Regions from separate parts of the Methylocystis hydrogenophila genome, predicted to be linked through region 1. Evidence: predicted binding sites of a transcription regulator. Region 1 holds the regulator's gene; each other region holds the start of a gene.

Region 1 (10,454 bases):
GCTCATCACATCCTGGGGCTGGAGAAGGTCCCAAGGGTTCGGCTGTTCGCCGATTAAAGTGGTACGTGAGCTGGGTTCAGAACGTCGTGAGACAGTTCGGTCCCTATCTGCCGTGGGTGTAGGAGAATTGAGAGGATTTGTCCCTAGTACGAGAGGACCGGGATGAACATACCTCTGGTGGACCTGTTGTGGCGCCAGCCGCAGTGCAGGGTAGCTATGTATGGACGGGATAACCGCTGAATGCATCTAAGCGGGAAACCCACCTCAAAACGAGTTCTCCCTTGAGAGCCGTGGAAGACGACCACGTTGATAGGCCGGGTGTGGAAGTGCGGCAACGCATGGAGCTTACCGGTACTAATAGCTCGATTGGCTTGATCGCTCTCATTTATCGACGCCCATACTCGTATGGCGCGTATAGAGAGACCTCATTTGCTTCGAAGATGTGTTTCGCCGGCCTGGTGGCCTTCGGCGGAGCGATCAGACCCGATCCCATCCCGAACTCGGCCGTCAAACGCTTCTGCGCCAATGGTACTATGTCTCAAGACCTGGGAGAGTAGGTCGTCGCCAGGCCTGCGAAGCACATCAATCCTCTTAACGATATTTTTTCCAGCAGTGCTGCTTTCGCCGCGCTGCGTTTTCGGTTTCGCGCTGCTTTAGCGCGTTTCTTTTAGGCGCATTTCTCATGGCGCGGGGTGGAGCAGCCCGGTAGCTCGTCAGGCTCATAACCTGAAGGTCGTCAGTTCAAATCTGGCCCCCGCAACCAAACAAATTCGAAAACCCCGGCCCTTGCGGCCGGGGTTTTTCTTTTTGCGCCGATAAGCTTTTCCGCATCGGCGTTCCGGATCCGTCGCCGCAGAACGCCCGCGAATCGGGGAACGTATGCCCGTCCCAGCAGTTAGGCGCAGGGGCCCCCGCCGGGTGAGATTCTCGATGTTCTTTCACAGCCTCTACGATCTCGAACGAATCGCCGTAGTTGGCGTCCTCGCATATGTCACTTTGATCGTGATGCTCAGATTCACGGGCAAGCGCACGCTTTCAAAGATGAACGCTTTCGATCTGATCGTCACGGTGGCGCTCGGTTCAACCCTGTCCGCGGCCATCCTGAACAATCAGGTGTCGCTCGTCGAATGCGCGCTCGCCTTGGCGCTGCTGTGCGCGCTCCAATATGTCGTGACCTTCACATCGGTGCGCTCGCAGACATTCGCCAATCTGGTGAAATCGGAGCCGGCGCTGCTTTATTTCGAAGGGCGCTTTCTTCCCGAGGCCTTGCGGCGCGAGCGCGTCACCGAAAAGGAAGCGCTGGCGGCGATGCGCAGCCAGGGCGTCGCCGATCTCGATCGCGTGAAAGCGGTGGTGCTCGAAACCGACGGCAGTCTCAGCGTCGTGCAGGACAAGGGCGGGGGGCTCGATACGCTGCGGGATGTGAGCGGAATCGCCGAGAGCAAACAGCCTTAGCGTTTCCGTTGCGGCCTGCGCGCCCGAAGCGATACAGCCAAGGCTTCGATCGCGGGCGCAGGCTTCCATATTGGTGACGAGGATGGCGGCGCGCGTATCTATCGCGCGTTTTCCGCTGTGCGTCCGCGAGACGCTCGCAACCAAAGAGGGGCGCCATGGCCGAGTGGCTCGACAATCTCATTCCCATCAAGGCCCCGGAACTGACGCATGAGCAGCTCGCCGGCTGGCGGCCGACGCGCGCAGCGGCCGAGGGGCTTGGCTGCCGCCTTCTCGCCGATCAGCGCATCGAGGCGGCGGGCGGCGTCACCCTGTCGGCCGATGTTTATACGCCGCGCGCGCCCGGCCGCTATCCGGCGATCGTCCAGTTCGCCGCCTACACGCGCGAGCTGCACACCGCCGGCGCGCCTGTCGGCAGCAATGAGATCGGTTCGCCGCCCGTCTTCACCGACCGCGGCTATGTCCAGGTGGTGGTGGAGCGGCGGGGCATGGGCCGTTCGGGCGGGACGCAAACTGTCTTTCTGGCTCCCGAGGACGTCGACGACCATGAGCGGGCCATCGCCTGGGCCGCCGCCCAGCCCTGGTGCGACGGGCGTGTGGCGCTGTTCGGCACATCCTATTACGGCATGACGCAGCCCCTTGTCGCCGTCCGCCGTCCGCCGGCGCTGAAGGCGTTTTTCTGCAACGAGATCTGCACGGATTATTTCCGCCACCTCGTGCAGTTCAGCGGCGTCTTCAACCTCTATTTTTGCAACCTCTGGATGGGCGCCAATTTCACGCCGGCGATGTATCGCCTGCGCGTGCCGCCGGTCGTCCGGGCGCTCCTCAGCCATGTCTTCAATTCGCCGCTCCAGCGGTTGTGGCGACCCTTATTGATGAAGCGGATCGACGCCATCTACCGCGCCTTCATGTCCAAAACGCCGGTCAAGCCGGTGCGCGAGTGGTACGCGAACTGGATGCTGGACGGAAAATCGCGAGAGACTTGCGCGCTTCAGTCAGGCCCTTCGGGAGATCTCGGCAAGATCGAAATCCCTTTCGTCGTGGTGCAGAATCTCGGCTATTTCAACCTGCACCAGTTCGGGAGCTATGATCTGTTTGAGAACGCCGCGACGCCGGCGGACCGCAAATGGATGATCCTCGCGCCGCCGCGCTACGAACTGCCGGTCTATGCCTGGCAATTGGAGGCGCTCGCCTTCTTCGATCATATTTTCCACGGCGTGGACAATGGCTACGCCAGCCAACCGGCCGTCCGCTACTGGCTCGAAGGCGAGGAGCGATACGTCGGCGCCGCCGACTTTCCGGCGCCGGGAACGACGCAGCGGCGCTTCTATCTCGCCTCGGGCGGCGCGGACGACGCGCGCCACAAGCTGGCGGAGACGCCGGGAGAGGGCGAAAACCGCTGGGCCGCCGTTCCCCTGGGCTTGCCGGTGCTCGGCGGCTTCGATGAGGTGGCGAACCAGACGCTCACATTCGAAATGACCGCGGCGCGGCCGATGACGCTCGCCGGCCCCGTATCTCTCAATCTCGTCTTCAGCTCCAATGAGATCGATTCCCATGTCGTCGCGCGGCTCGGCCGCGTCGCCAAGGACGGCCCCTATAGCCTTCTCTCGCTCGGAGCCATGAGTCCGGCGCGGCGGCGGCGCGACCCGGCGCGCGACACGGCCTGTGAGATCGTGCACGACACCTCCTTTCGGGAGCCTTTAGAGCCCGGTAGGCCGGTGACGCTCTCCTTCAGCCTTACGCCTGCGCCGACCCGGCTGCAGCCCGGCGACCGCTTGCGACTCGACGTGGCGAGCCGCCTCGATCTGCTGCGGAGCGACGTCAGCCATGGCTATGTGCATTTCGACATGCCGGGGCCGCCCTATTTCGCGCGCAACACGCTGCATTACGGGCCGGATGCTTATCTTGCCGTGTCCGAGGCGCCGGCGGCGTGAGAGCCGTGTTCACAACCGCAAATCATGACTTCGGCTTCCTCGACAACAGCCATAGCGCCGAGATGAAAAATCCCTTCGTAAGCGGGAGCAGGAGCAACACGAGCGCGATCGTCAGCGGCACAACGATCAGCATCTCGACGGCGCAGGCGTAGCGTCCGCTGCTCTCCAAGATAAAGAGAAGCGGCACGACGAGAATCGTCACGACGCCGACGGTCAGCCACGCCGGCCCGTCATCCGCATCGAGGCCCGCAAAGCCTTCCCCGCAATGGGCGCAAGAATCGCGCGGCTTGAGGTAGCTCGCGAACAGCTTGCCTACGCCGCAGTTCGGGCATTTTCGCCTAAGTCCGCGAAACAATGATCTGCCCGGCGATGGGTCGCGCTTCATTGACGGCTAAACCGAATGACGGGGATCGCCGCGCGATGTGCGCGCAATCGCGTCGCGAGTCCATCTAATGTGGATCTCGCTCCTGATTTGACGGGATAGGTTCTTGTCGCGCCGCAGGCAACCGCCCGCTGGCGCGTGGCGGGCCAAGGCGATGCAAGACAAGGGGCGCGGTCGGCGCTAGGCTCTTTCCCATATTTGTGCGGGACCGGGCATTCTTGAACGACATTTCGCGCACGGCTGAACGGGAGGAACGCGGCCGCGATCTTTCATCGCGCCTCTTTCCGCTGCGCGCCCGAGGCATAGCGGGAGCTCTCCTCGCGTCGCTGGAGCAGGAGCGGGCGCTGCGCCGTCCGTTTCTGTGGCTGGTCGTCGCGTCGGGCGGCGGCGTCGTGCTCTATTTCTCGGCTGAGCGCGAACCTTCGCTGGCGCTCTGCCTTTGCGAGCTCGCCGCCTTTGCCGTCCTGGCCGGGCTTACGCGCCGCCATGCGCGGGCCCATGCGCTTTTCCTGACGCTTGCTTTCGTCGCCCTCGGCTTTGCGTCCGGCGCCTGGCGGACGGCGCGCGTCGCCGCGCCGATCGTTCCACGGGTTGGCGTCGGCGAACTGACGGGCTTCGTCGAGGAGGTGGATCTGCGCCGCGCCGGCGCGCGTTTCATTCTGCGCGTCGCGAGCGCCGAAGGCTATCCGGACGACGTCGTTCCCGCCCGCGTGCGGCTGACGACGCGCGGCGAGCCCAATTTTTCGGCCGGCGACTTCATCGCCTTCAAGGCGCGGTTGATGCCGCCGGCGCGGGCGGCGCTCCCCGGCGGCTATGATTTCGCGCGGGACGCGTTTTTTGCGCGCATCGGCGCGGTCGGCAACGCGCTCGGACGCATCGAGACGATGCCGCCGCCCGAACCGGCGCCATTCTCGCTGCGTTTCTTCGCGCATGTCGATCGCATGCGAAACGCCTTGGCGATGCGGGTCTATCGAATCATCGACGGCGACGCGGGCGCGATCGCCGCCGCCATGGTGACCGGCAAGCGCGACCTGCTGTCGGAAGATGCGAAAAATCTCATTCGCCGGGCGGGCATATTTCACATCATCACCATTTCCGGCGTTCAGATGACGCTTGTCGCGGGCATCTTCTTCGTCGGCTTTCGGCGCTTGATGGCGATGTCGCAAACGCTTGCGCTGAATTATCCGATCAAAAAATGGGCGGCGGCGCTCGCCATGCTCGGCGCCATTCTCTACGACATCGGCACGGGCTCGCGCGTCGGCACCGAGCGCGCGCTTGTGATGACGCTCATCATGCTTGCGGCGGTTCTCTTCGATCGTCCGTCGCTGTCGATGCGCAATCTGGCGCTTGCCGCGCTCTTCATCATCGCTTTCGAGCCGGAGGCGTTGCTGGGGGCAAGCTTTCAGCTCTCTTTCGCGGCGGTGGCTGCCTTGATCGCGGTGTACGAATGGCGTGGCGAATATCTCGCGAAACGCCGCATCGACGATCGCGCGCCGCGCGGGCGATGGGCAGCGTTTCGTGAAAGCGTCGTCGAGCGCCTGCTGCAAGGACCCGGGGCGGCGATTTTCGCAACGCTCTGCGCGACCTCGGCGACCGCTTCATTCATGGCGAATGATTTTCACGAGCTGAGCCCCTATGTGCTGATCGGCAATCCGCTGACGCTGGCGATCATTGAATTTTTCGCCGTTCCCTGCGCGCTCGTCGGCGCCGCGCTTTACCCCTTGGGCCTCGACGGCTTCATCTGGCGCTATCTGAACCTGGGCATCGACCTCGTGACCTATCTCGCCGGGCTGATCGCGAGCGCGCCCGGCGCGAGTCTGCCGGTTGCGGCTTTTGCGCCCTGGGCGATCCTTTTCCTTTCGCTTGCGGTCCTGTCGCTCGTGTTGTGGCGCACTTGGGCGTGGCGCGCGCTCGCCATTCCGCTCGCCGTGATCGGGCTGATGGGCGCGAGGAGCGGCGCGCCCTTTGATCTGGCCGTGCCGGCGACCGGAGAATCGGCGGCGCTGCGTCTTCCGTCCGGTCAGCTCGCCGTCATGGGGCAAAAGCCGAGCGCTTTCGCCGCGGAACAATGGTTGCGGGCGGACGGCGACTCGCGCCCGTCCGCGGACGCGAGGAGCGGCGTCGCTTGCGACGACGCGGGTTGCGTGGCGAAGGCCGTCAATGGCCGCTTAGTCGCGCTCGTCGCCGGGCGCGGCGGCTTTTTCGAAGACTGCGCGCGCGCCGCCGTCATTGTGACGCCGCTCTATGCGCCATTGGGCTGCGCGGCGGAGATCGTGATCGATCGCCAGCGACTGTCCGAAACAGGGGCGGTGGCTTTGAGGTTCAAGGCGGATCGCGTCGAATGGACGACCGCGCGCGCGATCGACGAGGATCGCCCATGGTCCCCCGCGCCCCGCAATCGCCGGGCGTCCGGATTTGCCGCGCCGCTGAGCGATGACGAGCGCAGCGCGGAAGAGGCGCGAGCGATGGAGCCGCTGGAGTAGGGCGGAGCAATTCACGCGTCATCGCGAGGAGCGTAGCGACGAAGCAATCAAGGGGCTGTTAAAGCGCTGGATGGCTTCGCTTCGCTCGCAATGACGGCATTGCCACGAAACTAATACTTCCGCAGCAGGCTCACAAGCCTGCCCTGAATGCGGACGCGATCGGGGCCGAAGATGCGCGTCTCATAGGCGGGGTTGGCCGCCTCCAACGCGATCGAGGCGCCGCGCTTGCGCAGGCGCTTCAGCGTCGCTTCCTCGTCGTCGATCAGCGCCACGACGATGTCGCCGGTGTCGGCGCTGTCCTGCTTGCGGATGACGACCGTATCGCCGTCGAGGATTCCCGCTTCGATCATCGAATCGCCGCGCACTTCGAGCGCGAAGTGCTCGCCGCTCATCAGCAGGTCGGGCGGCAAATTGATCGTGTGGCTGCGGTTCTGGATGGCGGAGATCGGCGTGCCGGCGGCGATGCGTCCCATGACCGGAACGGCGACCTGATGGTCGCCTTCGTCCTCGAAACGTTCGCTGAGCGGCCGCACGCGCCCGAGATTTCCCTCGATGACGGACGGCGAGAACTTGCCGCTGCGCCCGCCGGCGACCCGTGGCGTGGACGATTCGGGCAGACGCAGAACTTCGAGCGCGCGGGCGCGATTGGGCAGGCGGCGGATGAAGCCGCGTTCCTCGAGCGCGAGGATCAGCCGATGAATCCCCGACTTCGACCGCAGGTCGAGCGCGTCCTTCATCTCGTCGAAGGACGGCGGCACGCCCGACTCCTTCAGACGTTCATGGATGAAGCGCAATAGATCATTTTGTTTTTTGGTCAGCATCGCCGCACCGCCCCGCAAGCCGAATCGTTGATTTTGGCTGAGCCGCAGCTTCTGGCTCGATAACCTAAACAAATCATGAACAGAACGATATCGGTTCTTACTGCGTTCCGCAAGTCATATGTTCACGCTTTGGTTAAGCCATCATTCGTGACGAACTATGTTCGCCCCGCCTGTCCCGTGCTAGACGGGCCGACCCAAAGCCAAGGAATTCGCGTCGCTCATGTCTCAGGTCGTCACTCGCTTCGCTCCGTCGCCCACCGGCTTTCTGCACATCGGCGGGGCGCGCACGGCGCTGTTCAACTGGCTTTACGCCAAGAAGCACGGCGGTCGGATGATGCTGCGTATCGAAGACACCGACCGCGAGCGCTCCACGCAAGCGGCGATCGAGGCCATCATCGACGGCCTGCAGTGGCTTGGCCTCGAATGGGACGGCGACATCGTCTACCAGTCCGCGCGCGCGGCGCGCCATGCGGAAGTCGCCGAAGCGCTGCTGGCGCAGGGACGCGCCTATCGCTGCTACGCCACGGCGCAGGAGCTCGAGGAGATGCGCGAGAAGGCCAAGGCCGAAAAGCGCCCCTGGCGTTACGACGGCCGCTGGCGCGATCGCGATCCCTCCGAGGCGCCCGCCGGCGCGCCCTATGTCGTGCGCATCAAGGCGCCCCAGGACGGCGAGACGATCGTCGACGACGCCGTGCAGGGACGCGTCGTCTTCCAGAACAAGGATCTTGACGATTTCATTCTGCTGCGCTCGGACGGCGCGCCGACCTATATGCTCGCGGTCGTCGCCGACGATCACGACATGGGCGTGACGCAGATCATTCGCGGCGACGATCATCTCACCAATGCGGCGCGACAGACACACATCTATCAGGCGATGGGCTGGACGGCGCCCGCCTTCGCGCATATTCCGCTGATTCACGGACCGGACGGCGCCAAGCTTTCGAAGCGCCATGGCGCGCTCGGCGTCGACGCCTACCGCGCGATGGGCTATCTGCCGGCCGCGCTGCGCAACTATCTCGTTCGGTTGGGGTGGTCGCAGGGCGACAAGGAGTTCTTCACGACGCCGGAGATGATCGAGTCGTTCGATCTTGCGCAGGTGCATCGCTCGCCGGCGCGGTTCGATTTCGCCAAGCTCGAAAATATGAACGGCCATTATCTGCGCGACAGCGATGATGACGCGCTGTTCGACTTGCTCGTCGCGACGCTTCCCTATCTCGAAGGCGGCGGCGCCATCGCGCAGGCGCTCACCGATAGAACGCGCGCGCAGTTGCGCGCCGCCTTGCCGGGACTGAAGGCGCGCGCCAAGACCTTGAACGAACTTCTCGACGGCGCGGGCTTTCTCTTCGCGAAGCGTCCGCTGTCGCTCGATGCAAAGGCGGCGCAGCTGCTTTCGGCGGAAGCGCGCGGGCGGCTGGCGACGCTCGTCGAGAAACTTGCGGATCTGCCGAACTGGACGGCCGCGACGACGGAAGCGGTCGTGCGCGATCTTGCGACGGCGCTTGGCGTCAAACTGGGCGATCTCGCACAGCCTTTGCGCGCCGCGCTCACCGGCCGCGCGACGTCGCCCGGCATATTCGACGTGCTGGAAATTCTGGGGCGCGAGGAAAGTCTTGCGCGAATTTCCGACCAGGCCGCCGTCGGGTAAGCCGTCGCGTCGCTGCGGCGTTGGCGCGCGTAAAAATCGCTGACGCGATTTTCGGCGCCGCGCCGTTTTCCGCGCCAGCGCGGAACATGTCATCGACGCGCGATACGCGTGGCGCGCTTGACAGCCTTTGCGGTTGATATAGCTTTTTGCACCGCACAACAAACCGAATGCGACGCATCGGCGTGCGCGTGAACGCGACGACATCGCGAATGTGACGCAATTCATGCATAGCGTTCGCGCGCGTCGCGCCGCGAACCGGCTCGTTGCGAGCGCGGGGCGGTCGAGAGGGGAGCGGGTATGCCGGAGAAGAATGCTATCTTCACAGTCGGCGACGGGTCGGTCGATTTGCCGATCAAGGATGGCACGCTGGGGCCGTCCGTTGCGGACATCCGCAATCTCTACGCCGAAACCGGCATGTTCACCTTCGATCCCGGATTCACCGCGACCGCGTCATGCGAATCGAAGATCACCTTTATCGACGGCGAAGCCGGCGTTCTGCTCTATCGCGGCTATCCGATTCAACAGCTCGCCGAACATGGCGACTTTCTCGAAACCTGCTACCTGCTGCTCTACGGCGAATTGCCGTCGGCCGCCGAGAAGGCGAATTTCGACTATCGGATCACGCGCCACACAATGGTGCATGAGCAGATGGCGCGGTTCTTCCAGGGGTTCCGCCGCGACGCGCATCCGATGGCGGTGATGGTCGCCTCCGTGGGCGCGCTCTCCGCCTTCTATCACGACTCGACCAACATCGCCGATCCCACCCAGCGCATGGTGGCCTCGACGCGCATGATCGCGAAGATCCCGACGCTCGCGGCGATGGCCTATAAATATTCGATCGGCCAGCCGTTCGTTTATCCAAAGAACGATCTCGACTACACGTCGAACTTCCTGCGCATGTGTTTCGCCGTTCCTTGCGAGGAATATAAGGTCAATCCGGTGCTGTCGCGCGCGCTTGACCGGATCTTCATCCTGCACGCCGATCACGAGCAGAATGCATCGACGTCGACCGTCCGTCTGTCCGGCTCGTCCGGGGCGAATCCTTTCGCCTGCATCGCGGCGGGCATCGCCTCGCTGTGGGGGCCGGCGCATGGCGGCGCCAATGAAGCGGTGCTGAAAATGCTCGCCGAAATCGGCACTCCGGACCGCATTCCGCAGTTCATCGCGCGCGCCAAGGACAAGAATGATCCGTTTCGGCTCATGGGCTTTGGCCATCGCGTCTATAAGAACTATGATCCGCGCGCCAAGATCATGCAGCGCACGACGCGCGAAGTTTTGAACGAACTCGGCGTCAAGGACGATCTGCTCGACGTCGCGCTGGAGCTCGAGCGCATCGCGCTGCACGATGATTATTTCATCGAGAAACAACTCTATCCCAACATCGACTTCTATTCCGGCATCACGCTCAAGGCGATGAACTTCCCCACGGCGATGTTCACCGTGTTGTTCGCGGTCGCGCGCACCGTCGGTTGGATCGCGCAATGGAAGGAGATGATCGAGGACCAGGGTTCCCGCATCGGTCGTCCGCGCCAGCTCTATACGGGCGAGAAACAGCGCGACTACGTGCCGATGTCGAAGCGGTGATGACGCGCGCCGGGCTCCGGTAGGCGCATCGTCTTCATTCCCGTTCGGCGCAGAATCGTTCCGAGCGGTCTTCACCTTTGGTTTGCAGCGCGACATGTTCTCACCAGCGTCTCTTGAAGCGACGCGACGTGATGCTATAGGTCGGCGGACCCG
Region 2 (10,454 bases), 1.0 Mb from region 1:
GCTGCGGCGCGGCGCCAGTCTCAGCTCTTCGATCGTCGCCGCGAGCGACGCGAACTCCACCGGCTTAGTGAGAAAAGCGTCGACTCCGGCGGCGCGGGCGGCGCGTTCGTCTTCCTCGCGCGCGCTGGCCGTGAGCACCAATATGGGCGTGCGCGGCGCGCCTGCCCGCGCCTCCGCCTCGCGAATGCGGAGGCTCGCCTCGCGTCCGTCGAAATCCGGCATGAAAAGATCCATGACGATCACGTCATAGGGCGCGCCCACGCCCTCGATCGCTTCGCGGGCGCGCGCGAGCGCAAGCGCGCCGCTTTCCGCCCGAGTCACCGTCGCGCCAAGCTTCGCGAGGTGACGCGTGAGGATGAGCGCGTTGATCTCATTGTCTTCGGCGATCAGCGCGTTCACCCCGGCGAGCGCCTGCGGCGGCGCGTCGTCGTCAGGCGCCGGCGCCTTGGCGCGCTCTGGCGACAGACGGGCGATCAGCGAGGCGACCCGCACCGGCTTAACGAGCCATCCGTCGAAGTCGCACAAGGCGTCTTCGCCGAAGGCGCGCCGTTCGATGGGCGAGAAGAGCAGAAACAGTCGTCCCGCCTGCGCGTCGCGAGCGACTTTCGCCAATTGCGCGGTCATGTGCGGGCCCAGCGCGCAGTCGACGATGACGGCGTCGAAGGGTTTCTCGCGCCGCATTTGCAGCGCGGACGGCGCATCCCCGGCCGCGACGATCTCCGCTTTGGCTCCGGCGAACCGCAAGGTCTCGGCGAGATAGGGCGCTTCAAAGACGCTCTGCGCGACGATCAGCGTTTCAAGCCCGGAAAGCGGCGCCGGCGCCCTGTCTTCGCTGAACGGCGGCGCCGGAAGCGTGAAGGCGAAAACCGCGCCCGTATCCGATGAATTGACGAGCGCCAGGGCGCCGCCCATCCTGGCGACGAGACGGCGAGAGATGGCGAGGCCGAGCCCTGTGCCCGCCTGCGGGTGGTTCTCGGAAGGATCGGCCTGCTCGAATTCCTCGAAGATCGCCTCGCGCGCCACCTCTGGAACGCCCGGCCCGGAGTCGCGCACCTCGAAGCGCAGCCGCGCGCCGTCTCGCGCGACGCGCACGCCCACGCCGCCGCGCTCGGTGAATTTCACCGCATTGCCGATGAGATTGACAAGCACCTGCCGAAGTCGCGCCGGATCGCTCACGATTTCGCGCGGCGTGTCCGGCGAGATGACGCTGGCAAGCTCCAGCCCTTTCGCCATCGCGCGCGGCGCCAGCAATTCGACCACGCTTTCGACGAACGGCGCGAGCGCGAAGGCTTCGTGACGCAGCTCGAATTTGCCGGCTTCGATCTTGGAGAAATCCAGAATGTCGTCGATCAGCTGCGAGAGCGAACGGCTGGAATCGCCGATCGCTTCGACATAGCTCGCCTGTTCGGCGGTGAGCCTGGTCATCGCGAGAAGCTGCGCCAGGCCCATGACGCCGTTGAGCGGCGTGCGGAATTCGTGGCTGACCGCCGCGAGAAAGCGCGACTTGGCGAGACTGGCGGCTTCCGCTCTGTCGCGCGCCGCGGCGGCGGCGCGCAGCTCCCAGATTTCGTCGCGCAGCGATTCGAATTCGGCCTCGACCTGCGCGCGGCCGCGTCTGCGCAGCGCAATGAAAATGGACGCCGCCAGCAGCAGAATGGCGAGCTGCGCCGCAAGCAAAATCACAATATGGTTTAAAGACATGCGCCCATATCAGGCCGCAAGGCGCCCCGACGCAAGCCCCGCGCGATAGGAAAGCGCTTCGGCAAGATGCGGTCGGCCGACGGACTCAGCGCCGTCGAGATCGGCGATGGTGCGCGCGAGCTTCAAGACCCTGTGAAACCCTCTGGCGGTGAGGCCGAAGCGCTCGGAGGCGTCCCGAATCAGCGCCGTGCCGCCGGCGTCGAGACGCGCCACGCGCTCGATCACCGCCGCGGGCGCGGCGGCGTTGGCGGCGACCCTTGGCAGCGAGAGCGCATCGTAGCGTGCGCGCTGAATCTCTCTGGCCCGCGCGACGCGCGCCGCGACCTGCCGCGACCCCTCGCTTGGCGGCGGCAACACGAGATCGGCGGCGGTCACCGCCGGCACCTCGATCTGCACATCGAAACGGTCGAGCAGCGGCCCCGAAAGCCGCGCCTGATATTGCGCGACGCAGCGTTCATTGGGTTGGCGCTTGCAGGCGTAGCCCGGATCCATCGCATGACCGCAACGGCAGGGATTCATCGCCGCGACTAGCTGAAAGCGCGCCGGGTAGACGGCGCGATGATTGGCGCGCGACACCGCCACCTCGCCCGTCTCGAGCGGCTGGCGGAGACTGTCGAGGACCTGAGGCTGAAACTCGGGCAGTTCGTCGAGAAAGAGCACCCCGTGATGCGCGAGCGAAATCTCGCCCGGCCGCGCATGGGTCCCGCCGCCGACCAGCGCCGGCATCGAGGCGGAATGGTGAGGCGCGCGAAAGGGCCGCCGGTCGGTCAGTTCGCCTCCGGCGATCTGCCCCGCCACCGAATGCACCATCGAGACTTCCAGCAATTCCCGCGGCGTCAGCGGCGGCAGGATCGACGGCAGCCGCGCGGCGAGCATCGATTTTCCCGCCCCCGGAGGGCCGCTCATCAGAAGATTGTGGCCGCCGGCGGCGGCGATTTCGAGCGCGCGCTTGGCGCTCTCCTGTCCCTTGATGTCGGAAAGGTCGGGCTGATCGTCGGCGAGCCGGCGGACCGCCGGCTGAGGCCGGGCCAGAACCTGCGCGCCCTTGACGTGATTGACCAGCTGGATGAGCGAGCGCGGCGCGATCACCTCCATATCGCTCGACGCCCACGCCGCTTCCGGCCCGCATTGGCTCGGACAGATCAGTCCCAATCCGCGCGCGTTGGCCGCCACCGCCGCCGGCAGGACCCCCGCCGTCGGCGTCAGCGTTCCGTCGAGCGCAAGTTCGCCAAGCACGACGAATCCTTCGAGCGCGTCGGAGGGAATGGCTCCAATGGCCGCCATGACCCCAAGCGCGATCGGCACGTCATAGTGGCTTCCCTCTTTGGGCATGTCGGCGGGAGCGAGATTGACGGTGATTCTTTTCGCCGGCAGCGCCAGACCGGAAGCGATCAGCGCCGCGCGCACCCGCTCGCGCGACTCGGCGACGGCCTTGTCGGCGAGGCCGACGACATTGAAGACGACCGCGCCGCTCGAAATCTGCACTTGGACGTCGACGGGACGGGCCTCGACGCCTTCGAACGCGACCGTCGCCACCCTCACCGCCATCGCGCGCTCCCGAGAAATTCCTTTCGGCAATTGTCGACAGCTTAACTGGCGCGCGATCTCGGCGCAAGAACATTATATGAACACAGCCGCGCCGGCACTAACCTAGATCGGAAATTGCAATTGCCAGGTTTCGGTTTGCGCGCAGATATTCTGCGCGCGCGGCGCGAGGAGCCGCACACAGGCCGATTGAAGGAGATTGCAGATGAAGTTGAGAACGGGTCTCGCGATGATTTTCGCGGCGGCTCTGGCCGCGCCGGCCGACGCGGCGATGCCGGTCGCGCCGAGTGAGACGGCGGGCGCGCCGATCGTGCAAGTCTATGGCGGTTGCGGGCCTTACGGCCATCGCGGTCCCTATGGCGGGTGTCGGTGGGGCGGACAATGGGGCGGCTACCGCTTTGGAAGGCCCTGCCCGCCCGGCTTCCATCTCGGTCCCTACGGCCGCCGCTGCTGGCCAAACTAAGCTCACCGAAAAGCCGGGACGGCGAACCGTCCCGCGCTTTGCCGGCGCCCGTCCGTCGCCGTCAGGGCTGCTTTGTCCCGGACGGGCGAAGTCCCGTCCCGCCTTTTGGCTGCGCTGCGGCGCTCGGGGCCGGCGCGTCGCTCGGCGCCACCGGCGCCGAAGATCCCAGCGAAACCGAGAGGCCGAACAGCTTCCACTGGCTCTGGACAGGCGCATAAAGCAGTTCGAAGCGAATCTGCGTCGGCACGGACGGGAAAAACCCCGCCATGTGCATCATTCCAGTCGACTCTATCTGCGGCAGCATGCTGAGCTGCGGCTCCAGGACGGCGACGCCCGACAGGTCGAGATTTTGGGTGCGCTGATAAGCGAAGATTTCCGCCAGCCGCGCGGCCGTGTTCGTCTGGAAGCCCGGGGCTCCGAGGTCGCGCAGCACCGTATAATTGCCGGTCTTGTTGGCCTGATCGAGCGCAAGCAGAGTCGAGCGGACGAGAATCAGAACCCCGTTCTTGTCGATATCGGCGGGCCTGGGCGGCTGCGCCGGCCGCGCAGGCTGAGACTTAGGCGACTGCGCCGAAGCCATCGTCGGAAAAAAACTCGCGGCCACCAGGGCCGCGAGCATTATGTGCTTGATCTTTACGATCATGGATCACCAAGCCAGGGTCAGGCCCGCACGTCCGGCGACGCCGCCGTATTTGAGGCCCGCGCCGATGCCGGCATTGACCACCGCCCATTCGTTCAAGCGCAGTTGCCCCTGAGCGGCGAGGGCGTACTGGCCGCGGAAGGTGCCGAAGTTGCCGGTGACCGAGAAGAACTTGTTGTCCGGCAGGTAGCTGGCGCCGCCGAGCGCGACGGCGACCGCCGTGCCCTCGTAACCACGTTGCACCCCTCTTCCGAGGTCATACACGCTTTGCGCCAGGCCAAGGACGCCAGCCTGCAGACCTTGGATGTCCTGCGGACCGAACGCCGAAGTCGCGAGATGACCCTGGGCGTCCGTGGTGGTGAACTTGGTCACGCCAACCTGCGAGGCCAAGCTCGCGGCGGATGTGATGCCAGGCGCCTGGTAGGTGTTGGCCGCCGTGCCGAGCATGATCTGGTTGTTCGCGGTGTTGGTCGCGCCAGCGCCCAAAGCCGTTGAGCCGTTGAAGCCATTGGCGTTCGCTCCGGCCCCAACCGCCGTCGAGGCGACGGTTCCGTTTGTGTTGGCGCCTAGGCCAACCGACACCGAGCCGACGCTGCCGACGGACGTAGCGCCCGAACCCAGCGCAGAAGAGCCAAAGCTGCCGTTGGCGTTAGCCAGCGTGCCAGATGCCGTCGAAAGGAAGCTGCCGGTCGCTGTCGCACCCGTTCCGACCGCGGACGAGCCAAAGCTGCCGCTAGCGTTCGAGTCCGTGCCAACCGCCGTTGAATTGACGGCGAGGTTGGCCTTAGCGTTGGTACCGAGCGCCGTCGAACGGAAGCTCGGAGCCGCTTTTGTGCCGGCCTGAGCGCCATTGCCAAATGCGGAGTTCTTCGAATCCCCGAAGAAGCCCCAGGCGGAAGAACCGTCACCGACCGCCGTGCCACCCTTGTTCGCCAGAGCGCCGGCGCCGATCGCAACGGAGCCTTGTGCTTGCGCGCCCGTGCCGATCGCGATCGCGTTGGCGCCGGGTCCGGCCGTAGCCCCGTTACCTAGAGCAATGCCGTTTTGACCTGTCGCCTTCGAGCCAACACCCCCGGCGAAAGAATTGTCGCCGGTCGCCGAGTTGCCCGTGCCGACCGCGGTGCCCTTGTCGCCGGTGACCAGATTGCCAGAGCCGAAGGCTTGGGCCTTGTCGGCAGCCACGAAGTTGCCGTTGCCGACCGCCGTGGACTTGTCGCCGAGCACGAGGTTCTTGGAGCCGGTCGCGGTCGAGCCGTCGCCGGACACGCCATTGACCGCGCCGAAGGCGCTGGAGTTGTCGCCGAACACGCCATTGACGGTGCCAAAGGCGTTGGAGTTGTCGCCGAAGACCGCGTTGGTGTTGCCGACGCTGGTGGACTTGTCGCCGACGATCAGGTTCTTGGAGCCGGTCGCGGTGGAGCCATCGCCGAAGACCGCGTTGGTGGTGCCCACGCTGGTCGACTTGTCTCCGATCACGAGGTTCTTCGAGCCGGTCGCGGTGGAGCCGTCGCCAATGACGCCGTTGATGGTGCCGAAGGCGTTGGAGCCGTCGCCGATGACGCCGTTGATGGTGCCGACCGCGTTCGAGCCGTCGCCGATGACGCCGTTGATCGTGCCGATGGCGTTCGACCCATCGCCGAGAACGCCGTTCAGCGTGCCGATGGCGTGCGAGCCGTCGCCACCCACGAAGTTAAATGCGCCAATGGCCGCGGAATTGTCTCCGAAAACGCCGTTCACCGTGCCGAATGCGCTGGAGTTGTCGCCGAAGACCGCATTGGTGTTGCCGACGCTGGTCGACTTGTCGCCGACGATCAGGTTCTTGGAGCCGAAGGCGCTGGAGCCGTCGCCGAAGACCGCGTTGGCGGCGCCGACGCTGGTCGACTTGTCGCCGACGATGAGGTTCTTGGAGCCGAAGGCGCTGGAGCTGTCGCCGAAGACCGCGTTGGCGGCGCCAACGCTGGTCGACTTGTCGCCGACGATCAGGTTCTTGGAGCCGAACGCGCTGGAGCTGTCGCCGAACACGCCGTTGGTGTTGCCGACGCTGGTCGACTTGTCGCCGATGATGAGGTTCTTGGAGCCGAACGCGCTGGAGCCGTCGCCAAACACGCCGTTGATCGTGCCGAAGGCGTTGGAGCCGTCGCCGATCACGAGGTTGAGCGTGCCGATGGCGTTCGAACCGATGCCGACCACGCCGTTGAGCGTGCCGATGGCGTTCGAGCCGATGCCGATCACGCCGTTGAGCGTGCCGATGGCGTTCGAGCCGATGCCGAGCACGCCGTTGAGCGTGCCGATGGCGTTCGAGCCGGGACCGAACGCGGCGTTGAGATTGCCGCAGGCAAACGCGAGGGGCCCGGCGATGGAGGGCGATCCGGGGCAGACTAAGGCGCTCGCCGACGTCGGCGCGAATGCCGCGCCCATCGCGATGGCGGCGGAACCGCCCATCAGCACGCGACGAAATGCGAGGGAACCGTTTTTGGGTTTGATGAGTTTCTGAGACAGTTTGGTCATGGTCAGTTCCCATTCCTAAGGACTGCGAAGAGCACCGAACCGCGAATTTGCCGAGCGCGGTGACAAGTGGTCGCGATGAATAAAATTTGGACGGGCATGCACAGTCAACGATGAACGGCGCCTTTAGCGCTCGGTTTGGCCACATTTCCGGCAGCTGTGATAAATAGGAAACAGTGCCGAGGACCTGCGTAAAGGCGCAACAAGCGCGCCGTCTAATCTCAAATAATTGAAGTTCCCCGAGTAATCGGTTCGCCTCGAGACCGCCTCCGTAAACTTACGTAGGTCGTTTGCTTGGGAAGGCGTCGCCCCTCCAAATATCGTTCGCGGGGCGACTCGGGAGTTCGAACGCCGAGACGGCGCGATGCTCGAGGATGAGCGGAGGCGAATCTCGCCACGTTGCAAATTGGCCGGGCCAAGTGGAGAATGAAACTCCTTGGGCTCCGGAAACTTGCTTATGACGACTCACTTCGGGACGGCCGTGCAGGCGGCGATCGCGCGCAACGCCGCCTCCTACGACGATCTTCCTTATGTCTCGCATCCCTTTCCGCAGACGCATCCGGCGCGGCTTGGCGCGGTCGCCCGCATCTTCAAGCTGACGGCCCCCGATCTCTCCCGCGCCCGGGTTTTGGAGCTTGGATGCGCGGCCGGGGGCAATCTCATTCCGCTCGCGGCCCGTCACCCGGACGCCTATTTTCTCGGCGTCGACCTGTCGCAGCGGCAGATCGAGGAGGGCCAGCAGCGAATCGCCGCCCTCGGACTGTCCAACGTCAATCTACGCCGCCAGAGCCTGACCGACCTTCGGTCCAAGGACGGCGGCTTCGACTATATTATATGTCACGGCGTCTACAGCTGGGTGCCCGAGCAGGTGCGCGACGCTATTCTGCGGATCGCGCGAGAAAATCTCGCGCCGCACGGGGTCGCCTTTGTCAGCTACAATGTTCAGCCCGGATGGCGGCTGCGGCAGACCTTGCGCGACGCGCTGGGGCTGCACGTCGGGCCGCATGGCTCGCTGCGCGAGCGCGTCGCCCGCGCCCGCGAAATGCTGTCCTTTCTGGAGCAGAACACGCCGGCGGAGACGACCTGGGGCGCTATTTTCCGGGCCGAAGCCGCCAATTTGCGCATGGCCGACGACTCCTACATCGGCCACGAATTTCTCGAAGACTGCAACGAGCCGTGCAGTTTCTCCGAGTTCATGGCGAGCGCCGGGGGCCACGGACTGGCCTATCTCGGCGAGGCGGCCCTTTCGACCATGATGCCCGAGAATATGAATCCGGCCGCGGCGCCCTTGCTGCGCGCGCTGGCGGGCGACAATCAGGTGTCGCTCGAACAGCATATGGACATTTTCACCGGCCGGACCTTCCGCCAGAGCCTGCTCATCCACAAGGAGCGGGAGAGTAAATGCGTCCGCAAGATTATGCCCGACGCGCTCGCGGGCCTGCACTTTCTGGCGCGGACGGACTTCGGCTTTTCGCGCGAAGAGGGGGGCAACGCCTTTTTCGCGGACGGCACCGGCGCCTGGTTTTCCACACAGGATCCGGGCGTGCGCAAGGCCATGGACGCGCTTGCCGCGCGGCTGCCGGATTCGAGTTCGATCGACGAGATCGTCGCAGCGATGGAGGTGCGCGGCGCCTCCGTCGACGAGGCGACGCGATCCAGAATCGCCGACGCGTTTATGCGCATGACGCTCGTCGGCCTTTTGACGGGCTCGACGGAACCCATGCGGATCGCTCGCGCGCTTTCAGCAAAGCCTCTCGCCTGCCCCATGCTGCGGGCCGACGCGGCCGCCGGCGTCTTGCACTCGGCTAATCTGCGCCATGAGCCGATTCGGCTCGATATCGTCGCCCAGTTGGTGACGCCGCTGCTCGACGGCGGCAACGACCGTGACGCCCTGATCGCCTCGACGATCGCCGCGGCGGACGCCGGCCGCGTGACCTTTCAGCGCGCCGGTCAGACAGTGGTCGATCCGGCCGATATCGCCGTCTGCGCCGCCGAGCACGTCGATCGCGTGCTCGGCCACCTGCAGAGCAACGCCTGCCTCCTCGCCTGAGGTGCGGCTCCAAGGGAGGGGATCCGCCGGGCCGCGACGGCGTTATCCCATGGAGCGGCGAGCGGCCATCTCCGATTGTTCCGGTGAGGCGGCGCTCTCCGCCTGATCGTCCGAGAGCAGCGTCGCGATCCAGCGGACGCTCGGAAAGTGCTGACAGAGGATGATCAGCGCCGATGTCAGCGGAACGGCGATAAAGGCGCCGGCGATTCCCCAGATCCAGGTCCAAACCGAAAGTGAAACGAGGATCGCCATCGGCGTCAGCGATAGGCGCTGGCCCTGAAGCATCGGCGTGACGACATTGCTGATCACGATTTGGATCGCCGAAAAGCCCAGGAATGTAATCGCCGCCATCGTCCAGCCATCGTATTGCATGATCGCATAGAGCGTTGGCGGCAAAATGCCGATGATATTGCCGATCACCGGAATATAGTTGAGCAGAAAGTTCAGCAGCGCCCACACCATCGCCAGGTCCAGGCCGAGAACCAGCGACCAGACCAGAGTCGCCACGCCGGTGATCGTGCTGGTCAGGGTGGCCACCCAGAGATACTGGCGGATCTTCACCGCGGTCGAGTCGACGGCGTCGACGAGTTCGCGTCTTTCGCGCCCGCCGAGTTGCTGTCCGATCTTCTTTCGCAGAAGCGTGACTTCGGGAAGGCCGAAGGCGACGAGCACGCCAATCACGCCGATATAGGCGATGACGTTATAGACGCTCGTGAGGGCCTTCTGCGCCAGATCGATCATTCGACTGTAGCCGCCGAATCCGCCGAGCGAGCCGCCCCAGCTCTGCACCCAACCGGACATTCTGTCATAGAGCTGCTGCAGCTTTTCAGAATTTTCGCCGAACGCCTGCCCGATCTGTGCGACGGAAAAGGAAATGGCGCCGGCGAACGCCGCGAGCACGGCCAGCAACACCAGAATCGTGCCGATGTTGCTAAGCGTCTCCGGCACGTAGCGCTGAAGCCATGGCTTGACCGGCCACACCGCGGCGATGACGACGGAGGCGGCGGCGAGCGGCATCGTCACCGGGTAGGTTTGTCTCAACGCGAAGGCGACGATGAAGAAGGCGACGATCGCCAGCAGTCTCGTCTGCGTGGCCTGTTGTGCTTGCTGCGACTGATCCATTCCGCTCTCCAGAGGCTCATGCAAAGCAAAGCGGCTGACAAGGACGCGCCTAGCCGCTGTGAAACAGACCGCCAGTTCTGGCGGGCGCCGGCGCCTGCTCGCGTCGTTGCTTGCGCGGCGCTGGAGCCTCTTTGGGAGCCGGCCAGCCTTCGCGCTGTCGTCCGCGCTCGCCGTCGGTTTCCTCGGTCTGATCGTGGAAGAGGATCTGATAGGTGGGGAACGGCATGTCGACGCCGGCCGCCGTCAAAGCGGGCGCAATGGCGCGATAGACTTCGTCGGTCGATTCGACGACCTCGCGCATGATCGTCGGCTGGATCCAGTAGCGGACCTCCAGATTGACGCCGAAATCGCCAAGGCCTTGAAAGAGCACGGCCGGCTTCGGCTCCGGCAGCACCCGGCGGATTTGGGCGATTTCGGCAAGAATCACC
Region 3 (10,454 bases), 1.8 Mb from region 1:
TCGAGACGGCGGGTCCCAATCCGATCGTCGCGCTCAACCATGTGAGCTTTCTCGACGCCGCGGCGATTTTCGCCGTCATGCCGAAGCAGCCGGTCTTCGCCATTGACCGCACGATCTCGAAGACATGGTGGGCGCAGCCGTTTCTGAGATTCATGCGCGTGATCCCGCTCGATCCAGCCAATCCGCTTGGCGCGCGCGCGCTGATCAATGCGGTCAAGGACGGGAATCCGCTTGTCATCTTCCCGGAAGGCCGGCTCACGGTCACCGGCAGTCTGATGAAGGTCTATGACGGGGCGGGGCTGATCGCGGAAAAATCCGGCGCGATGGTCGTCCCGGTGCACATCGACGGCGCCGAGGCGACGATGTTCTCGCGGCTGACGCGCGAACAGGCGCGCCGGCGCTGGTTTCCGAAATTCACCCTCACCGTGCTCGCGCCTATTCGCCTGACGGTCGACGACGCGCTGAAAGGCAAGGCGCGGCGAATGGCGGCCGGCGCGGCGCTGTATCAGATCATGTCGGATCTCGTCTTTCGCGCGACGAACGTCGATCGCACGCTTTTTGAAGCCGTCGTTGAAGCCGCGCGCACGCACGGGCTGTCGCGCGTCGCTCTCGAAGACCCGATCGCCGGCAAGCTCAGCTATCGCAGGCTGCTGATCGGGACGCGCGCGCTCGCCGGCAAGATTGCGCGCATCGGGAGGCCGGGCGACGCGATCGGACTGATGCTGCCGAACGCCAATGGCGCGGGGATCGCGTTCCTCGCGGTCATTTCGGCCGGCCGCGCGCCGGCGATGATCAATTTCACCGCCGGCGCCGCCAATATTCTGGCGGGCTGCGAGGCGGCGCAGGCGAGAACGATTCTGACGTCGCGCGGCTTCGTCGAGAAGGCCAAGCTCGACAAGCTTGTCGCCGCGCTCGAAGAGAAGGTCGCGCTCGTCTATCTCGAAGACATGCGCGCGAGCATCTCTCTTGCAGATAAGTTCGACGCGTTGCGACGCTTCCGCAAGCCCGTCGCCCCGCGCAAGGCCGACGAGATGGCGGCGATCCTTTTCACCTCGGGTTCGGAAGGCGCGCCGAAGGGCGTCGCCTTGTCGCATCGAAACATGCTCGCCAACGCCGCGCAGGCCGCCGCGCGCATCGACTTCGGACGCACGGACAAGGTCTTCAACGTGCTGCCGATGTTCCATTCCTTCGGTCTGACGGTCGGCTTCACGCTGCCGCTGATCTCCGGCGTTCCGATCTATCTTTATCCCTCGCCGTTGCACTATCGCATCGTGCCGGAGCTCGTTTACGGCTCAAACGCCACGATTCTGTTCGGGACCGACACTTTTCTCGCCGGTTACGCGCGCCCGGCGCACGCCTATGACTTCCGGTCGATCCGTTATGTGGTCGCCGGCGCCGAGCCGGTGAAGCAATCGACGCGCGATCTGTGGATGGAGAAGTTCGGCGTCCGCATCCTTGAAGGCTATGGCGTGACGGAAGCCTCGCCGGTACTCGCGCTCAACACGCCGATGTTCAACAGATTCGGCGCGGTCGGACGGCTGATGCCGGGCGTCGAACATCGGCTCGAGACGGTTCCGGGCGTGGAGGACGGCGGAAGGCTCTTGGTGCGCGGTCCCAATGTGATGATGGGCTATCTCAAGATCGATAAGCCCGGCGTGGTGCAGCCGCCGGAGAACGGCTGGCATGATACGGGCGATATCGTCACGATCGACGCGCAGGGCTATGTGACGATAAAGGGGCGCGCCAAGCGCTTCGCCAAAGTCGGCGGCGAGATGGTGTCGCTCGCGGCGATCGAACAACTGGCGGCGGAACTCTGGCCCGACGCGCTGTCGGCGGCGGCGACCGAGATCGATCCGCGCAAGGGCGAGAGAATCACTCTCATCACGCAGCAGAAGGACGCGACGCGCGCCGATTTCCAGGCCTACGCCAAATCGAAGGGCGCGTCCGACCTGATGATTCCGGCGGAGATCATGATCGTCGAGCAGGTGCCGCTTCTAGGCTCCGGCAAGCTCGATTTCGCGGCGGTGACGAAAATGGTGCGCGAGCGCGGGCGCTATATTCTGTCCAATCCGCGCCTGCCCAATGGTCTGCACGGGCGCATCGACGGCAACGCCGCCGCGTCCGCGTGAAATTCCGGGAATTTAACTTCCAATCGTGCTGCGATCCTTTTCGAGACGCCGCCATTCGGCGGCTCCTCAGGATGAGGACCGCTTATCCAACATGTCGTTTGCTTCATCCAAGACGCCAGAACCCCAAGGCCCCTCATCCTGAGGAGGCCTCGAAGAGGCCGTCTCGAAGGACGAGGGGCCGCTGGCGTTACAGCATTCGTGGAGCGCTGACCAAGCCCGAAGCTCGGGCGGCCGGCGAGTGTGGTCCAGCAGGACTTTGGCCGAGCGCCTGCAAAGGCAGGCGCAGCGCCACGCCATGCGCCCGCCGCCAATCTCTCAAGCTCTTGATTAATACATCTGCGCTTGCTTTATCGCGGCGCAATATCTTTCTCGGGAGCTGCGCCTCATGTCGACTTGGCCAAACTACGGCAAAATCACCGGTCCGATCGTGCTGATCGGCTTCGGCTCCATCGGCCGAGGCATTTTGCCGCTGATCGAGCGCCATTTCGATTTCGACAAATCGCGCGTCACCGTCATCGACCCGGTCGATACGCATCGCCGTCTGCTCGACGAGCGCGGCATCGCTTTTCTCAAAACCAGGCTGACGCCGGAGAACTACCGCGACGTCCTGACCCCGCTGCTGACCAAGGGCGGCGGCCAGGGCTTTATCGTCAATCTCTCGGTCGACGTATCCTCGCTCGCGATCATCAAGCTCGCGCGCGAATTGAACGCGCTGTGCGTCGACACGGTGGTCGAGCCATGGCCGGGCTTCTACTTCGACAAGACCATGTCCAATGAAGCGCGCACCAATTATGCGCTGCGCGAGACGGTGCTCGATGAGCGTCGCAAAAACCCCGGCGGATCGACGGCGGTTTCCTGCGTCGGCGCCAATCCCGGCATGGTGTCCTGGTTCGTCAAGCAGGCGCTCGTCAATATCGCCCGCGACACGGGCGCCTTCGACAAGGAGCCGGAAACGCGCGCCGAATGGGGCGCGCTCGCCCAAAAGCTCGGGGTCAAGGGCGTCCATATCGCCGAACGCGACACCCAGCGCGCGCGCGACCCCAAGCCGCGCAACGTCTTCGTCAACACCTGGTCGGTCGAAGGCTTCGTCTCCGAGGGCCTGCAGCCCGCCGAACTCGGCTGGGGCACGCATGAAAAATCCTTGCCCGACATCGGCCGCACGCATCCGGCCGGCTGCGGCGCGGCGATCTATCTGTTGTCGCCCGGCGCCAATACGCGCGTGCGCTCATGGTGCCCGACGCCCGGCGCGCAATATGGCTTCCTCGTCACCCACAATGAGTCGATCTCGATCGCGGACTATCTCACGCTGCGCGACGAGAAGGGACAGGCGATCTATCGTCCGACCTGTCACTACGCCTATCATCCCGCCGACGACGCGGTGCTGTCCCTGCACGAGATGTTCGGCGCCGCCGGCAAGATGCAGGAGAGCTGGAAGATTCTCGACGAACACGAAATCGTTGATGGAATCGATGAACTCGGCGTGCTGCTCTACGGCCACGCCAAGAACGCCTATTGGTACGGATCGCAGCTCTCGGTCGAGGAGACCCGCGATCTTGCGCCCTATCAGAACGCCACGGGCCTTCAGGTGTCCTCCGCCGCGCTCGCCGGCATGGTCTGGGCGCTGGAGAATCCGCAGGCGGGAATCGTCGAGGCCGACGAAGTCGACTACAAGCGCTGCCTCGAGGTGCAGCTGCCCTATCTCGGCCCGGTGAAGGGCTATTACACGGATTGGACGCCGCTCGAGGGGCGTCCCGGGCTGTTTCCGGAAGACATCGACGAAAGCGATCCGTGGCAGTTCAGGAATATATTGGTGCGCTAAGGCGACGTCCCACCGCCCTGCGACGCCATAATCAACTGAACGATGGGCTGTGATTCCCGACGTTCGCAAAGCGGGCGTTCGGGAGTCCATCATCCAGACTTTTTGGATGTTGCTCTGGATCCCCGATCGCGCTTGCGCACGTCGGGGATGACGCGCTCGGCGAACGGCTCGACGACCGCTCGCAAGGGCCGCTTTTTGCAGTAGTGTTTCAATTGAATATCATCTGACTTACGACGCGTCGGACTTACAAAATGGCCTTCACCGTAAGAAGATTGTCGTGCGTTTGCGGTCGCGTTCAATGCGAAGCCATCGGCGCGCCGATCTTGAGCGGCGTTTGCTATTGTCTCGATTGTCAGGACGGCGGCCGGCGGATCGAAGCGCTACCGAACGCCGCACGCATCCGCGATCCAGATGGCGGCACGCCATATCTCACCTATCGCGATGACCGATTCCAGGTCTTGTCGGGCGAGAACCTCTTGGTGGATTACAGGCTCAAACCTCGATCCCCAACGCGCAGGGTCGTCGCGTCCTGCTGTAACTCAGGCATGTTTTTGAAGTTCGATCCAGGGTTTTGGGTTTCCACCTATCGATCCCGTCAGGGCGATCCGCCGCCCATCGAGATGCGGACCAAGACACAACATCGAAGGTCCGAGACCGAACTGCCGAGCGACGCCCCCAGCTATCGAGGATTTCCCCTGAGGCTTTTCGCGAGGTTGATCGCGGCGCGCGCCGCGATGCTCTTTGGTCGATGACCCGTTCTTCGCCATAAAACCGCGAGACTCAGTCTCGGGTCAGCCGGCCCAGGGCCGTTCAACGCCTCGCCGCCCTTCGTCCGATCGCCTGCGCATTTATGGGACTCGGCCTTGCGCGCCGGAAATGTTCTCTATATGTTCTAGCTCAGCGTCAGTTCTAAGCGGTCGCCGCAGCGACGCTCGACGCGACGCTGGGCAGAGGTTGCGAACATGGGTGCGGCTCAGGCATCGACAAAGATAAAGGGCGCGCCGCAGCCGATCGACGCTGCGGCCCTCGTCGACGCCGATCGCCGGCGCGGACGCGGCGCGCTGTCGAAGCGCAGTGGCCGTTTCGAAAAGGAGACTCGCGAGGAGGCCGACGACGGCTGGGGCTCGCTCGAGAGCCTGCAGGCGCTCAAGACCAATTTCCACATCGAGAAGCCGCGCACGATCATCACCAGAAATGATTCGCCGGACATTTCTTTCGATCGCTCGATCAATCCCTATCGCGGCTGCGAGCATGGCTGCGTCTATTGCTTCGCGCGGCCGACGCACGCCTATATGGGCTTCTCGCCCGGCCTCGATTTCGAAACCGAGATCTTTGTAAAGGAAGGCGCGGCGCAGCTTCTCGAACGTGAGTTGTCAGCGCCGGGCTATGCGCCGAAGACAATCGCCATCGGCACCAACACCGATCCCTATCAGCCCGCCGAGAAGAGCCATCGAATCATGCGTTCGATTCTCGAAGTGCTGGCGCGGGCCAATCATCCGGTCGGCGTCGTGACGAAATCCGCGCTCGTCCTGCGCGACCTCGATCTGCTTGCGCCCATGGCGGCCAAGGGTCTCGCGAAGGTCGCGATCTCGGTGACGACGCTCGACCGCAAGCTCGCGCGCCTCATGGAGCCGCGCGCCGCGACGCCCGAATTGCGGCTTGAGGCCATCGAAAAGCTCAGCGCCGCCGGCGTGCCGACGGCGGTGATGACGGCGCCGATCATTCCCGCCATCAATGACGACGAGATCGAGCGGATCTTGACGCGGGCGCACGCCGCCGGCGCGCGCGAGGCCGGCTATGTGCTGCTGCGCCTGCCGCTCGAATTGCGCGACCTCTTCACCGAATGGCTGGCGACGCATTTTCCCGACAGAGCGCGCCGGGCCCTCGCGCTCATGCGCTCGACGCGCGACGGCAAGCTCTACGAAGCGTCCTTCGGGACCCGCATGAAAGGCGAGGGGCCCTACGCCTGGATGATCGGCCGGCGTTTTGAACTCGCGGCCGGCCGGCTCGGCTTTGCGCAGAAAACAAGATTGCGTACCGATCTTTTCGAACCGCCCCGCCGCTCGCCGCAGCAGCTCAGCCTTTTCTGAGCCGATCTTGGGCTCGTCTCCCGCGAGCCTATCGCGCGCGCGGGGCCGAGAATTCTTTGGACGCCGCCGCAAGCGCCGTCTTTCCGGTTGCCAGCCGCCCGCCCGCCGCGCTTTATTCGCTGCGCGGTTCCGCGCTGACGCCGCTGTCGCGCGGGACCCTTAGCGATCCGCCCGGGGGAGCGTTTGTGACGGCCAAGGGGCCCCATTTTCGGTTGGAGGCGCAGCTGCGCCGAAAGGGCGTCTGGCCGATCGCCGGCGTCGACGAGGTTGGACGCGGGCCGCTCGCGGGTCCGGTGGCGGCGGCGGCGGTGATTCTCGATCCCGAACGACGGCCGCGGGGGCTCGATGATTCGAAGGCGTTGAACCAGGCGCAGCGTGAAGAAGCGTTTGAGCGGATCATGGCCAGCGCGCTCGCCGTGAGCGTCGCCTTCGTCGCCCCCGCCGAGATCGACCGCATCAATATCCGCCGGGCGTCGCTCGCGGCGATGGCGCGGGCCGTCGCCGGCCTTTCCCAGACGCCGGCCTATCTTCTCATCGACGGCAACGACCGGCCGCCCGTCAACTGTCCCTGCCAGCTGATCGTCAAGGGCGATGCGACGGCGCTCAGCATCGCCGCCGCCTCGATCGTCGCCAAGGTCGCGCGCGACGCCATGATGCGCCGCCTCGCCGTCCATTATCCGCACTATGGGTTTGAGACCAATGTCGGCTACGCCGTCCAGCGTCACTTGGACGCGCTGGCGCTGCACGGCGCGAGCCCGGCGCACCGCGTCAGCTTCGCGCCCGTGCGGGAGGCGTGAGGCCTTCGTCAACCATTCGCTAACCTTTTTATTTCTTTGAGACTTCCGTTCGAAAAAGAGACGTTGGCGTTTCGTCGATCTAAACGCCCCCTTTACCTCCCTCCTTCACTATCCCGCATGTTGGTTGCGTTGATGGTGTTCAGTTCATGCGTAGCGCGCGCGTCGGGGCGGCTCGCCTCAAAGCCCGAAATCAGGTCACGCGTATCGGGCGCACAAATGAAGGGCCGCTCCGCGCGTCGGCGCGCAACGAAATCCTCAGCGGCGACTGCGTCGCATCGATGGAGCGACTGGCGCAGGAGAGCGTCGACCTCGTCTTCGCCGATCCGCCCTATAATCTCCAGCTCGCCAATCGTCTGCATCGCCCGGATCAAAGTCTCGTCGACGCGGTCGACAACGACTGGGACAAATTCGCGAATTTCGCCGCCTATGACGCCTTCACGCGCGATTGGCTCGCGCAGGCGCGCCGGGTGATGAAGCCGACGGCGACGATTTTCGTGATCGGCTCCTACCACAATATTTTTCGCGTCGGCGCGATCATGCAGGATCTCGGGTTCTGGATCCTGAACGACATCGTCTGGCGCAAGAACAATCCGATGCCGAACTTTCGCGGCCGGCGCTTCACCAACGCCCATGAGACGATGATCTGGGCGGCGCGCGACCAGAGCGCCAAGAACTACACCTTCAATTACGAGGCGCTGAAGGCGGCGAACGAGGACTGCCAGATGCGGTCGGACTGGCTGCTGCCGATCTGCGGCGGGACCGAACGTCTCAAGGATGGCGCCGGCCGCAAGACCCATCCGACGCAAAAGCCGGAAGCGCTGCTCGCGCGCGTCATTCTCGCCGCCTCGAGCCCGGGCGATCTGGTGCTCGATCCCTTCTTTGGCACGGGAACGACCGGCGCCGTCGCCAAGCGTTTGGGGCGCGACTGGCTCGGCATCGAACGCGACGGCGACTATCGAGCCGCGGCGCGGGCGCGAATCGCGGCGATCGAACCCTTGCCGCCTGAAGCGGTCGCGACGGCCCCGTCGAAGCGCTCGGAGCCGCGCATCGCCTTCGCGAGCCTCGTCGAAGCGGGGCTCATCGCGCCGGGCGCGACGCTCGTCGACGCCAGGCGGCGCCATCGCGCGGTGGTGCGCGCCGACGGCGCGCTGTCGCTTTCGGGCTTCGTCGGCTCTATCCATAAGACCGGGGCGCTGGCGCAGGGCCTGCCAGCCTGCAACGGCTGGACCTTCTGGCATTACGAAGAAAAGGGCCGGCTGACGCCGATCGACGATCTGCGGGCTGAGGCGCGCGCGCGGCTCAAAGTGGCGGCGGAGTAGCGCTTGTCATTCCCGCGAAAGCGGGAATCCATAGCGGGCGCCGCCTATAGATTCCCGATCGCGCTGCGCGCGTCGGGAACGACATTCGCGTTATGCGAGGAAGCCTGCGTAGAACCCCACGAGCAGCACGATTCCGATGAAGGCGCGGTAGAAGACGAAGGGCCAGGCGGAGAAGCGTTCGAGAATCCGCAACAGGCCCCAGATCGCGACAAAGGCTGAAAGCGAGGCGACGAAGAGCCCCAGCGTCAGCACCGCCCAGCCGTGGAAATCGAGCTGCGCCTTGTGCAGCTCCCATAATTCCTTCAGGCCTGCGAGGGCGATCGCCGGAAGGCCGAGCAGGAAGGAAAAGCGCGCCGCTTCTTCGCGCTTGAGGTCGAGGAACAGCGCCGCGGTCAGCGTCGAGCCCGAGCGCGAGACGCCCGGAATGAGCGCGCCGACCTGGGCGAAGCCGACGATCATCGCGTCCTTCAGGCTGACATGTTCAAGCGTGCGCTTGTGATTGCAGTAGAGTTCGGCGATGGCGAGCAGCGCCGCCATGACGATGCAGGAAACGCCGATCACCGGCAGCGTGCGCAAGGGCGAGCCGCAGGTGTTGAGCGTATGCGACAGCGCGAGGCCGGCGATGCCGATCGGCACGGTCGCGAGCGCGATCCAGACGACGAAACGGAAGGTCCAGTCGTTGAAGTCGCGCCGCACGAGGGCGCGAAGGGAGCCCTCGGCGAGCGCGCGGATGTCGCTCCAGAAATAGCTGACGACGGCGGCGAGCGCCGCGAGCTGCATCGCCGCGGAGAAGGCGGAGCCGGGGTCCTTCCAGCCGAGAAGCGCCGGCACGATGCGCATATGCGCCGTCGAGGAGATCGGCAGAAGCTCGGTGATGCCCTGCACCACGCCAAGGACGGCGACTTTCATATAGCCGAGATCGACAAAACCGGTGTCGAGCCCATTCGTGCAAGCGGTCGCCATAGAGGCCCTCGTCTCTTTTGTCGGCCCCGCGACGAATCACGAAGGCGCCAAGCGACTCCGACTTCTGGCAAACAAGCCGGTCGCGATCAAGGCGAGCTGCTGGCGATCACGCCCAAATCAGTGAAACAGCGCCGCGGTTTTGAGGAGCGTCGTCCAGACGCCCCAGGCGAGGGGGACGCCGACGGCCGCCCAGGCGAGAACCAGCAGCGGCGATCCGCCCTTTGCGCCGGGCGGCGCGCGCGCGGCGATCGGCGGAGCGGCGTCGGGCGCAGCCGGCTCCAATCCCTCTTCGACAAAATCCTCGAAGTCAGCGTGAATATCGTCCTCTTCCTCGACGACTTCGGCGACCGTGACGTGCTTTTGCGCCGCGACCTCTTCGTCGCTCATGTAAAATTTCTCGGCGCAGGGCCGCACCAGCAGATTGCAGACGAGACCGCAGAGCAGCAGGCCCGCGAGCACAAACATCGTCTGATTATAGGCGGCTTCGCGCGGGACGCCGACGCTCAGCTGATATTCGCGGATGTAGTTGACGAGCACGGGGCCGAGCACGCCGGCCGTCGACCAGGCGGTCAGCAGCCGGCCATGGATGGCGCCGACATGATGGGTGCCGAAGATGTCGGCGAGATAGGCGGGGATCGTCGCGAAGCCGCCGCCATACATGGTGATGATCACTGCAAAGAGCAGGACGAAGAGGCCGACCATCGCCCCGCTCGCGGCGAAGGGGATCGCCGAATACAGCGCAATGCCGACGACGAAGAAGATCGCGTAAGTGAGCTTGCGGCCGAATTTATCGGACGCCGAGGCCCAGCCGATGCGCCCGCCGATGTTGCACAGGCTCAAGAGGCCGGTGAAGCCCGCCGCGATCGCCGCGATCTGCTTTTTCTGATCGGCGTCGAGCTGATCGAAACCGATGTCGAGGCCGATCAGCCTGCCGCCGAAGACTTCCTGCAGCATCGGCGAGGCCATGCCCAGAACGCCGATGCCGGCCGACACATTGAGACAGAGCACGGCCCAGAGCAGCCAGAATTGCGGCGTCTTCCATGCGACGTCGAGATGCACATGACGATGCGTCACCATGGCGTTCCTGGCCGCCGCGGGCGGCGCAAAACCTTCGGGCGCCCAGCCTTCGGGCGGCACCCGATAGCTGAGCGCGCCGGCGACCATGAAGGCGAAATAGATCGCCGCGAGCGTCACGAAGGTCTGCCAGACGCCTGGCGAACTCGGCGTGGCGTAGAAGCCCATCAGCCGGTCCGCGAGCGGCGCGCCGATCATCGCGCCGCCGCCAAAGCCCATGATGGCGAGACCGGTCGCGAGGCCCCGCCGGTCGGGAAACCATT

What was found. The regulator LexA, encoded in region 1, represses DNA repair genes until DNA is damaged. The targets are predictions, from matches to a motif close to TGTTCNNNNTGTGTTCNG.
Region 2: BN69_RS04905 (YifB family Mg chelatase-like AAA ATPase) is a predicted target of LexA. The motif match lies at 3,315-3,332, and genes of this name have one in related genera.
Region 3: BN69_RS09780 (PA0069 family radical SAM protein) is a predicted target of LexA. The motif match lies at 4,826-4,843, and genes of this name have one in related genera.

Annotation. Positions count from the first base shown of each region.
Region 1 covers NC_018485.1:34,490-44,943, forward strand. Annotated here, with positions in the region: rRNA gene BN69_RS00175 (23S ribosomal RNA) at 1-379, shown strand, start outside; rRNA gene rrf (5S ribosomal RNA) at 455-570, shown strand; tRNA gene BN69_RS00185 (tRNA-Met) at 687-763, shown strand; gene BN69_RS00190 (DUF421 domain-containing protein) at 931-1,455, shown strand; gene BN69_RS00195 (CocE/NonD family hydrolase) at 1,611-3,386, shown strand; gene BN69_RS00200 (DUF983 domain-containing protein) at 3,409-3,771, opposite strand; gene BN69_RS00205 (ComEC/Rec2 family competence protein) at 3,987-6,251, shown strand; gene lexA (transcriptional repressor LexA) at 6,362-7,072, opposite strand; gene gltX (glutamate--tRNA ligase) at 7,293-8,717, shown strand; gene BN69_RS00220 (citrate synthase) at 9,015-10,301, shown strand.
Region 2 covers NC_018485.1:1,032,051-1,042,504, forward strand. Annotated here, with positions in the region: gene BN69_RS04900 (ATP-binding protein) at 1-1,701, opposite strand, end outside; gene BN69_RS04905 (YifB family Mg chelatase-like AAA ATPase) at 1,711-3,249, opposite strand; gene BN69_RS04910 (GCG_CRPN prefix-to-repeats domain-containing protein) at 3,452-3,709, shown strand; gene BN69_RS04915 (hypothetical protein) at 3,771-4,352, opposite strand; gene BN69_RS04920 (beta strand repeat-containing protein) at 4,356-6,857, opposite strand; gene BN69_RS04925 (class I SAM-dependent methyltransferase) at 7,312-8,904, shown strand; gene BN69_RS18365 (AI-2E family transporter) at 8,947-10,026, opposite strand; gene BN69_RS04935 (mechanosensitive ion channel family protein) at 10,076-10,454, opposite strand, start outside.
Region 3 covers NC_018485.1:2,022,040-2,032,493, reverse strand. Annotated here, with positions in the region: gene BN69_RS09795 (acyl-[ACP]--phospholipid O-acyltransferase) at 1-2,129, shown strand, start outside; gene BN69_RS09790 (homospermidine synthase) at 2,515-3,948, shown strand; gene BN69_RS09780 (PA0069 family radical SAM protein) at 4,911-6,038, shown strand; gene BN69_RS09775 (ribonuclease HII) at 6,095-6,835, shown strand; gene BN69_RS09770 (site-specific DNA-methyltransferase) at 6,982-8,154, shown strand; gene uppP (undecaprenyl-diphosphatase UppP) at 8,245-9,117, opposite strand; gene BN69_RS09760 (OFA family MFS transporter) at 9,235-10,454, opposite strand, start outside.